DNA from 2 places in the Streptomyces sp. NPDC096048 genome. Region 2 is predicted to be linked to the other one. Evidence: riboswitches for the same ligand, from Rfam matches in the RefSeq annotation. Region 2 holds a riboswitch; the other holds the start of a gene.
The links. Region 2 has a riboswitch for cyclic di-AMP ahead of ACIQ6R_RS20060 (M23 family metallopeptidase). Riboswitches for the same ligand answer to the same signal wherever they lie in the genome.

Region 1 (4,957 bases), on a different contig from region 2:
CGGTCATCTTCGGCGTCCGCTCCGGTCGTCTCCGGCGTCCGCTCCGGTCGTCCCCGGTGCCCGCTCCGGTCGTCTCCGGCGTCCGCTCCGGTCGTCTCCGGCGCCCCGGATACGGTCAAGGGGTGACCGACCACTCCACGCCCGACCGCCCCGCCCCCGAGCTCTTCACCTGGGAGTTCGCCAGCGACCCCTACCCCGCCTACGCCTGGCTGCGCGAGCACGCCCCGGTGCACCGGACGCGGCTGCCCAGCGGTGTGGAGGCCTGGCTGGTCACCCGGTACGCCGACGCCAAGCAGGCCCTCGCCGACCCGAGGCTGTCCAAGAACCCGGCGCACCACGACGAGCCCGCGCACGCCAAGGGCAAGACCGGCATTCCGGGGGAGCGGAAGGCCGAGTTGATGACCCACCTGCTGAACATCGACCCGCCGGACCACACCAGGCTGCGCCGGCTGGTCAGCAAGGCGTTCACGCCCCGCCGGGTCGCCGAGTTCGCGCCCCGGGTGCAGGAGCTCGCCGACGACCTCATCGACCGGTTCGCCGGCACCGGGTCCGCCGACCTGATCCACGAGTTCGCCTTCCCGCTGCCCATCTACGCCATCTGCGACCTGCTCGGCGTTCCCCGTGAGGACCAGGACGACTTCCGGGACTGGGCGGGGATGATGATCCGCCACGGTGGCGGCCCGCGGGGCGGGGTCGCGCGGTCGGTGAAGAAGATGCGGGGCTATCTCGCCGACCTCATCCACCGCAAGCGCGCGGCGCTGCCGCCCGAGCCCGGCCCCGGTGAGGACCTCATCTCCGCGCTCATCCGCGCCTCCGACCACGGTGAGCACCTCACCGAGAACGAGGCGGCGGCGATGGCCTTCATCCTGCTCTTCGCGGGTTTCGAGACCACGGTCAATCTCATCGGCAACGGCACGTACGCCCTGCTCACCCACCCCGAGCAGCGGTCCCGTCTGCAAACGTCCCTCGCCGCCGGCGAGCGCTCCCTGCTGGAAACCGGAGTGGAGGAACTCCTGCGCTACGACGGTCCGGTGGAGCTGGCCACCTGGCGCTTCGCCACTCGGCCGCTCACCATCGGCGGGCAGGACATCGCGGCCGGCGACCCCGTCCTCGTCGTCCTCGCCGCCGCCGACCGGGACCCGGAGCGGTTCACTGACCCGGACACCCTGGACCTCTCCCGCCGGGACAGCCAGCACCTCGGGTACGGCCACGGTATCCACTACTGCCTGGGCGCCCCGCTCGCCCGGCTGGAGGGACAGACCGCGCTCGCCACGCTCCTGACCCGCCTCCCGGATCTGCGCCTCGCCGCGGACCCGGCCGAACTGCGCTGGCGCGGCGGGCTCATCATGCGCGGCCTGCGCACCCTGCCCGTGTCGTTCACCCCGGCCCCGTCGTCGGCCGAGTCATCGGTCACGCGGTCGTCCGACAACGGTTCGTCGCCGACGCAAAAGTGACACGCGCTCAGCTCTGTGATCTTCACGTGATCTGCGCGGCATGAACTTGTGACAAGCGATCATCTGCCTATACGTTCACGAACCAGCGTGGCGCCGAGCATCGTCCGCCGCGCGTTCCCCGTTGTCTCGTGAAAGGTCGTCGCATGCTCTCCGGGAACGGTCGTCACCGCCGCCCCCGCCAGGCTCCCGCCCTGGTCGTCGCAGCCGGAGTGACCGGCTCCGCCATCGCGATCCCGCTTCTCGGCGCCACCGGCGCCCACGCGGCGGACGGGGCGAACTGGGACCGCGTCGCCGAGTGCGAGACCGGCGGTGCCTGGAGCCAGAACAGCGGCAACGGGTACTACGGCGGCCTGCAGCTCTCCCAGGACGCCTGGGTGCGGTACGGCGGTCTGGAGTACGCGCCGAGCGCCGATCAGGCCAGTCGCTCCCAGCAGATAAGAATCGCCGAGAAGCTGCGCGCGGACCAGGGCATCGCCGCCTGGCCGACCTGCGCCCTGCTCGCGGGCATGGGCAACGACTCGGCGTCCACGGACAACGGAACGGGTTCGACGGGTGACGGCGCGTCGGCGGAGCCGGAGGTGTCGGGCACGACCGAGTCGTCCGGCACGACCGAGTCGCCGGAGCCCACCTCCGGCGCACCCTCTTCGTCCCCTTCGCCGTCTTCGCCGTCTTCGCCCTCTTCGGCTCCCACGTCTGACTCCATGTCGGACAGTGGGGACGATTCGACCAAGTCCGACACGTCCCCCGACACCCAGTCCACGGAGAGTGTCGGCTCTCAGGGCGCCGACGCTTCACCCACGGCCTCTCCGGAGGTCGACGAAACGGACAAGGCAGGGCAGGGCGGCGGGAATTCGGTGCTCACCGACCCCGAGGACTCCGGCGCGGGCCGGCATCGTGGCGACAGTGCCGACGAGGGTGTGGCGGGCGGCCGCGCGGCCGAGTCGTCGGGGCGGCACGCCTCCCGCGGTGAGGGCGAGTCGCGAGAGGTCGTGGACGGCTCGTACACCGTCCGTTCCGGCGACAGTCTCTGGGGCATCGCCGACTCCCTTGAGGTCGACGGCGGGTGGCGCTCGCTGTACGCCGGCAACAAGGAGGTCGTCGGCATCGACCCGGACCACATTCTGCCCGGTCAGACGCTCACGGTCACGGGCGAATCGGGCGAAAAGTAGGGGCAGTTCGCGTCACGGTTCGAGACTGTATGTCCGTTTTGGATCACGTGAGAGATAGGTCTCAGAAGCCGTGATCGTCTTTGAAAATCCGCGGAGTGCGTGTCTACGGTCGTGACCGCTCGCCATCGCGGGCCCCGGCTGCCGCAACGCCGAATCCTGCCAGCGGCCGTCCGGGAACAGTCGTCGCGCAAGCGCCGAAGGCAGGAGCGGGGGACCCAAGGTAAGTGCCGCACCGGGCAGTTGAGCCGGAGCGGCTAGGGGTGGAGCCGAGTTCCGCGAGGAACCCGGCCGGGCAACTCAACCGGCCCGAACCCGACAGCTCACCTCGCAGGCGTCGGTGAGGGGATCAACCATGCTGTTTTCCGGCAAGGGCAAGCACCGCCGCCCGTCCAAGGCCACCCGTGTCATCGCCGTCGCCGGCGTCACCGGTGCCGCCGTCGCCGCCCCGCTGATGGCGGCCGGCAACGCCTCCGCCGCCACCGCGTCCGAGTGGGACGCCGTCGCCCAGTGCGAGTCCGGCGGCAACTGGTCCATCAACACCGGCAACGGTTACTACGGCGGTCTGCAGTTCTCCGCCTCCACCTGGGCCGGCTACGGCGGCACGCAGTACGCCGCCACCGCCGACCAGGCCAGCAAGGCGCAGCAGATCGAGATCGCCGAGAAGGTGCTCGCGGGTCAGGGCAAGGGTGCCTGGCCGGTCTGCGGCACCGGCCTGTCGAGCGCCGCGTACACCGGTGGCGGCTCCGGCGAGAGCCAGGACAGCGGCTCCTCGCAGAGCTCCGGCAGCTCCGAGAGCTCGCAGAGCGAGAGCAGCGGCTCCACCGCCGACCGCTCCTCCGAGCAGAAGGCCTCCCGCTCCGACGAGCGCCCGGCCGCCGAGCCGAAGGCCGAGAAGAAGACCGTCACCACCCCGACCGGCAAGAAGGTCGAGAAGGGCGACGGCGAGTACAAGGTCGTCAAGGGCGACACCCTCAGCTCGATCGCCGAGGAGCACGACGTCAAGGGCGGCTGGGCGAAGGTGTTCAAGCTGAACGACGACATCGTCGACGACGCCGACCTGATCTACCCGGGCCAGCAGCTGCACCTGAAGTAAGCGGCGGCTCCCGCGACTCCCGCCCCGGTGCGTGTTCCCCCGTACGCACCGGGGCGGGATTTTTACGCCCGCATCCCGAACGGGTTTCCGGAAACGTCTTTGTTCCGTTCGGAAACAATTTACTCTCGGTTCTGTCCAGCGGGTGGGCGATCGGCTGGCCGATCGCCCGGAGCCGGTTAGGCTCGGTCCCGCAGAGCCGCTGCGGTCCCGCGGGACCCGCGCGTCACACCGAAGCGTCACATTGAAGAAGGAGATGCTCGTGCCGTCCATCGACGTCGTCGTAGCCCGGGAAATCCTGGACTCCCGAGGCAACCCCACGGTCGAGGTCGAGGTCGGCCTCGACGACGGCAGCACGGGTCGTGCCGCCGTCCCGTCCGGCGCCTCCACCGGTGCCTTCGAGGCCATCGAACTCCGTGACGGCGATGCCAACCGTTACCTGGGCAAGGGCGTGGAGAAGGCCGTCCTCGCCGTCATCGAGCAGATCGGCCCGGAGCTCGTCGGCTACGACGCCACCGAGCAGCGCCTGATCGACCAGGCCATGTTCGACCTGGACGCCACCGACAACAAGGGCTCGCTGGGCGCCAACGCCATCCTCGGCGTCTCGCTCGCCGTCGCCCACGCCGCCTCCGAGGCCAGCGACCTGCCGCTCTTCCGCTACCTGGGCGGTCCGAACGCGCACCTGCTGCCGGTGCCGATGATGAACATCCTGAACGGCGGGTCGCACGCCGACTCGAACGTGGACATCCAGGAGTTCATGATCGCCCCGATCGGCGCGGAGTCCTTCTCCGAGGCCCTGCGCTGGGGCGCCGAGGTCTACCACACCCTGAAGAAGGTCCTGAAGAGCAAGGGCCTGGCCACCGGTCTCGGCGACGAGGGCGGCTTCGCCCCGAACCTCGGCTCCAACCGCGAGGCCCTCGACCTCATCCTCGAGGCGATCAAGGAGGCCGGCTACACCCCCGGCGAGCAGATCGCCCTCGCGCTCGACGTGGCCGCGTCCGAGTTCTACAAGGACGGCTCCTACGCCTTCGAGGGCAAGAACCGCACTGCCGCCGAGATGACCGAGTACTACGCCGAGCTGGTCGAGGCGTACCCGCTGGTCTCCATCGAGGACCCGCTGTTCGAGGACGACTGGGACGGCTGGAACACCATCACCGCCAAGCTCGGTGACAAGGTGCAGCTCGTCGGCGACGACCTCTTCGTCACCAACCCGGAGCGCCTGGCCCGCGGCATCGAGGAGAACT
Region 2 (4,957 bases):
GCGCCGCCCGTGCCGGTGGCCGCACGCCCCTGGGCGCATCCGTACGGAGCGGCGTACGGGACGGCGTACGGGCCCGCCCACCCGGCGGCGGCCCCGACGCCGTACGCCGCACCGGCCGCGTACAGCCCGCACACGGCGCAAGCCGCCTACGTCCCGTACTCTCCGCCCAGCCCCTACCGGCCGTAACGGCGGTGAAGGCGGTGAAGGCGGTGAACGCGGTGAAGGCGGTGACGCGGTAAAGGCAGGAACAGCGATAAGGCCAGTGACGGCCGCACCGCCCGTTCCGGAGACCGGGACTCAGGCCGACGCCTCCGTAAGCCTCCCGGCCTCGCTCTCCGTCAGGCTCAGCTCCGCCACCCCCAGCAGCGCCGGCAACTGCTCCACCGTGCGCGCGGACGCGATCGGCGCGGCCACCGTCGGCTGCGCGGCCAGCCAGGCCAGGGCGACCGTGGCGACGGGAGCGTCGTGGGCCTCCGCGATCTCGTCCAGGGCCGCGAGGACCCGCCGGCCGCGCTCGGTCTCCAGGTGCTTCGCCGCACCGCCCGCCCGCGGACTGTCGACGGCGGCACCGGGCCGGTACTTGCCCGTGAGGAAGCCGGACGCGAGGGCGTAGTACGGCACGGCGGCCAGACCCGCCCGCTCGGCGAGGTCGCGCGACTCGCCCTCGTAGGTGTCGCGCGAGACCAGGTTGTAGTGGGGCTGGAGGGCCACGTACCGGGCGAGGCCCTCACGGTCGGAGAAGGCCAGGGACTCCGCGAGCCGCTCGGCGGAGATGTTGGAGGCGGCGATGTGCCGGACCTTGCCCGCCCTCACCAGTTCGTCGAGCGCGCCGATGATCTCCTCCACCGGCACCTCGGGCTTGTCGAAGTGGGTGTAGTAGAGGTCGATGTGGTCGGTGCCCAGGCGGCGCAGCGAGGCGTCGGCGGCGGCCTTGATGTTCGCGGCGGACAGTCCCGGGTACTCGGGGTGCTGGCTGACCTTGGTGGCGAGGACGACGTCACCGCGGTTGCCGCGGGAGGCGAGCCACTTGCCGATGACGGTCTCGGACTCGCCGCCGCTGTTGCCGTCGACCCACGCGGAGTAGGAGTCGGCGGTGTCGAGGAAGTTGCCGCCCGCGGCGGTGTACGCGTCGAGGACGGCGAAGGAGGTGTCCTGGTCGGCGGTCCAGCCGAAGACGTTCCCGCCGAGGGCGAGGGGGAAGACCTCCAGGTCGGAGGAGCCGAGCTTGCGCAGAGAAGTCATGTCCTGCGTCAACGAACGTACCGGATCTGGCGATTCCGGAAGCGGGGCAAAGTTCCCGCAAACCGGCAGCCCTGGCGTCGGGGGGTCGCCGTCAGGACCGCCGGAACCAGGGGCGGTGGGGCCGGAAACGGCGTGGGTCAGGGAGTCAGGCCCTTGCTCTGCAGCCACGCCATCGGGTCGATACCGCCGCCTCCGCTGGTGTGGACCTCCATGTGGAGGTGCGCGCCGGTGACGTTGCCGGTGGCGCCGACGCGGCCGATGACGTCACCGGTGGTGACCTTCTGGCCGACGCTGACGCTGATGGAGGACTGGTGGGCGTACCAGATCTCGGTGCCGTCGTCGAGGGTGAGCACGGTCTTGTAGCCGTACGACCCCTCGTACCCGGCCGACGTGATGGTGCCGCTGTGCACCGCCTTGAGCAGCGTGCCCGTGGGAGCGGCGAAGTCGAGACCGGTGTGGTAGCCGGAGGACCAGTAGGCGCCGGCCTGGCCGAAGCTGGAGGAGATCGTGTACGAGGAGGTCGGCAGTGTGTACTGCTTGGCCAGCTTCGCGAGCCGCTCGGCCTCGGCCTTCTTCGCGGCCTCCTCCTCCGCCTTCTTCTTGGCGGCGGCGGCTTTGGCCTCGGCCTCCTTCTCCGCCTTGGCGGCGGCTTCCGCGGCCTTCTTCTCGGCGGCGGCTGCGGCCTCGGCGGCGGCCTTGGTCTCGACCTGGGTCTGCTGCTGCTCGGCCTGCGCCATGATCCGGGCCCGCAGCGTCTCACCGGCGTCGGCGGCGCTCTCCGAGGAGGTGTCGGCGGCGACCGTGCCGATGCTGCTGAGCGGGGTGGCGGAGCCCTCCGGCTCCGGCTTCTCCTCGTCGGAGATGAGCGAGCCGACGTTCGGCAGGTCCGGCATGGAGATCGACACCGGCGGCTTGCCGGTCTGCGCACTGGCCATGCCGCCCGCGCCGACGGCGGCTATGACACCGACGCCGAGGACGGTGGAGCTGCGGGCGAGCCCGCCGCGCTGCTTGGCGACGCGGTGCCGGCCGCGTACGGGGCGGATGGACTCCGCGGTGGGGTTCCACTCCTCCCAGGGGCCCTCTTCGGCGCGGTGGACGTCGTAGCCGAAGGTGTCGGTGTCGTGCCCGCTGGGCACGAACGGGGCCTCGGGGGCAGGCCGGTTGGACGCCACGTGGGCGTACTCCTTTCCTTCCTTTCGCCTACCGGGTTAGCTGACGGGTTCGGAGCAGGAAGGTCTCCTACGCGCGTATATCCGCCGTGTCTCCACGGCGTCGTACGAGCGATTCACCCCAATGTGGTGGTTCCCCGGTTCCCTTGCGGGATTCGGCGCGTGCGCACGGAGCCGCCTTCTGTGACGGCTGGGACGACCGCGCTGCGTTATCGAACGTTAATAGACGCGGGGCTCGGATTCCAAGCCGTTCCTCTTGATCATTAACGGATCCGGCCCGGACGTAGGCCTCACGATCGGTGAAAACCGGGCGAGTTGACCGCGCTTCGGTATTCCCCTTCACGGCACAAGTTTCTGATGGTGCATCAGTTGTTATGCGCAGGGCGGTCGGACCGTCACGTCCGGTGATGTCGATCAAGGTCGCCGTACGGCGAGCAGTGCCATGTCGTCGGCCATACCACCCCCGGAGTGCCTGCGCACGTCCTCGGCGAGGGTGCCGAGCAGCTCCGCCGGATGCCGGAACACGCGGCCGGCCAGCCGCGCGTGCGGCTCGTAGAACTCGCCCCGCCCGTCCCGCGCTTCCGACAGCCCGTCGGTGTACAGCAGCAGCGTGGCCCCGGCGGGGAAGTCGGCCTCCTCCGCGCGGTCGGGCCACACGCCCAGCTCACCCATGCCGAGCGGCAGCGCCGACTCCCGGGCGGGCAGCGGGCGCAGGGTGCCGTCGGCGTACAGCAGCAGGGGCGGCGGATGGCCGCGGTTGACGATGCGTACGATCCCGTCGCCGTGCGGGAGTTCGGCGAGTACGGCGGTGGTGAACCCCTCGAAGGCGTCCAGTCCGTCCCGCCGGGTTCCTTCGCGGGCCAGCGCACGCTCCAGTCGCTGTGCCACCGCCTCCAGCGTCGCCTCCTGCTCGGCGGCCTCCCGGAAGGCGCCGATCACGACGGCGACGGCGGCCACCGCGCCCATGCCCTTGCCGCGCACGTCCCCGACGATGAGCCGGATGCCGCGCGCACTGTCCTGCACCGCGTACAGATCGCCGCCGATGAAGGCGTCGGCCTGCGCGGCCTCGTAACAGGCGGCGATCTCGAAACCGCCGATCCGCTCGGCGGGCTCGGGCAGCACGGCGCGCTGGGCGGCCTCGGCGATCTCACGGACGGAGACGAGGCGCTCGCCCGTGCGGCGGACGAAGCCGTTCACGAGGACGGCGAGGACGGCGACCGTCGCGATGGTGATCAGCTCGGTGAGGGAGTCGACGTAGTGGATGACTCCCTTGCTCAGCTGCAGCCCGATGACGGCGGCGACCACGGCGACACCGGTGAGCACCGTGCCGCGCCGTGAGTAGACCGGGGCGGCGACCAGGGGCGCGGCCGTGTAGAGGGGCCCTGCGGTGAAGTACCTCGGGGTGAAGATGTCGTACAGGACGGCGGCGACGATCAGCAGCACGGGGAGCAGGCGCACGAAGGCACGCCCGTACGAGGTCCGCCGCGGCGGCGGCGATGCGGTCGGCAGCCCCGCGGCCGGCCGCCCGGCGAGCGGCGGCACGCGCTCCGGGCCGCCGCCGAGGCCGGGGTCGGGCACGGGGTCGCCGGGGAGCCGGCCGCCGGCCCGGGCGTACGCTCCCTCGTCCTCCACGTCACCTGGCCGCACCACTCGTCTCCCGCCACCCCGCACGTCCGCGCCGCTTGCCGTCCCGTACTCCAGGTTTCCCGGAGCGGGGACGGGGGGCGAGCCGTGAGGGCCGAGCGGGTGACGCGGCGGAGCACGTGCGAGAGGCGGGTGCGAAGGGCAAACACACCGAAGGCCGGAATCCTCATGGATTCCGGCCTTCGGCCTTGAGTAGCGGGGACAGGATTTGAACCTGCGACCTCTGGGTTATGAGCCCAGCGAGCTACCGAGCTGCTCCACCCCGCGCCGTTGTGTCTCCACTGTACGTCATCCCGGGGGTGGAATGCACATCCGTAAATCCCTACCCCTCCAGGTGGCGGTTCGGCGCCTTCGCCCGCCGCTCGTACTCCGGCAGTACGACGACGGTGGCGCCCCCGGCGGCGAGCACCCCGCTGCCGTCGGCCCCCGGCACGAAGGTGTCCGGCTCCCGCCAGGCCGTGACCACGCGGCGCACCCCGGCGTCGAGGATCAGCCGCGCGCAGGGCGCGGGCCGGGAGGCGCGGCGGGCGCACGGCTCCAGGCTGCTGTACACGGTGGCGCCCGCGAGCCGCGGATCGGCGCGGTCGGCCTTCGCGAGCGCCGCCTCCTCGGCGTGCACGACGGAGTCGCCGCCCTCCCGCGAGTGCCCCCGCGCCAGCTCGCTCCCGTCGGCGGCGACCACGACCGCCCCCACGCTGAACGCCGTCCCGGACGGCGGGCACAGCTCCGCCAGCTCACAGGCGAGCGCCAGCCAGTGCCGGTCGGCGGCGGTGACGCGGTCGCCGGTGCCGGGGGCGGTCGGCAGGTACCGCGTCAGCACCACGTCCTCGATGCGCCGCGACTCCACCAGCCGCAGCCGCCCGCCCTGGTAGGCACCGGGCCCGAACAGCCGGGGCGCGGCC

Region 1: another riboswitch for cyclic di-AMP. It lies ahead of ACIQ6R_RS17560 (transglycosylase family protein); the one in region 2 lies ahead of ACIQ6R_RS20060 (M23 family metallopeptidase).

The regions. Positions count from the first base shown of each region.
Region 1 is NZ_JBIWGG010000006.1:89,282-94,238, reverse strand. It holds gene ACIQ6R_RS17570 (cytochrome P450) at 123-1,454, shown strand; gene ACIQ6R_RS17565 (transglycosylase family protein) at 1,598-2,623, shown strand; cyclic di-AMP (ydaO/yuaA leader) riboswitch at 2,806-2,972, shown strand; gene ACIQ6R_RS17560 (transglycosylase family protein) at 2,976-3,716, shown strand; gene eno (phosphopyruvate hydratase) at 3,976-4,957, shown strand, end outside.
Region 2 is NZ_JBIWGG010000007.1:17,187-22,143, forward strand. It holds gene ACIQ6R_RS20050 (PrsW family intramembrane metalloprotease) at 1-186, shown strand, start outside; gene ACIQ6R_RS20055 (aldo/keto reductase) at 298-1,242, opposite strand; gene ACIQ6R_RS20060 (M23 family metallopeptidase) at 1,380-2,414, opposite strand; cyclic di-AMP (ydaO/yuaA leader) riboswitch at 2,426-2,582, opposite strand; gene ACIQ6R_RS20065 (PP2C family protein-serine/threonine phosphatase) at 2,826-4,058, opposite strand; tRNA gene ACIQ6R_RS20070 (tRNA-Met) at 4,249-4,322, opposite strand; gene ACIQ6R_RS20075 (dihydrofolate reductase family protein) at 4,378-4,957, opposite strand, start outside.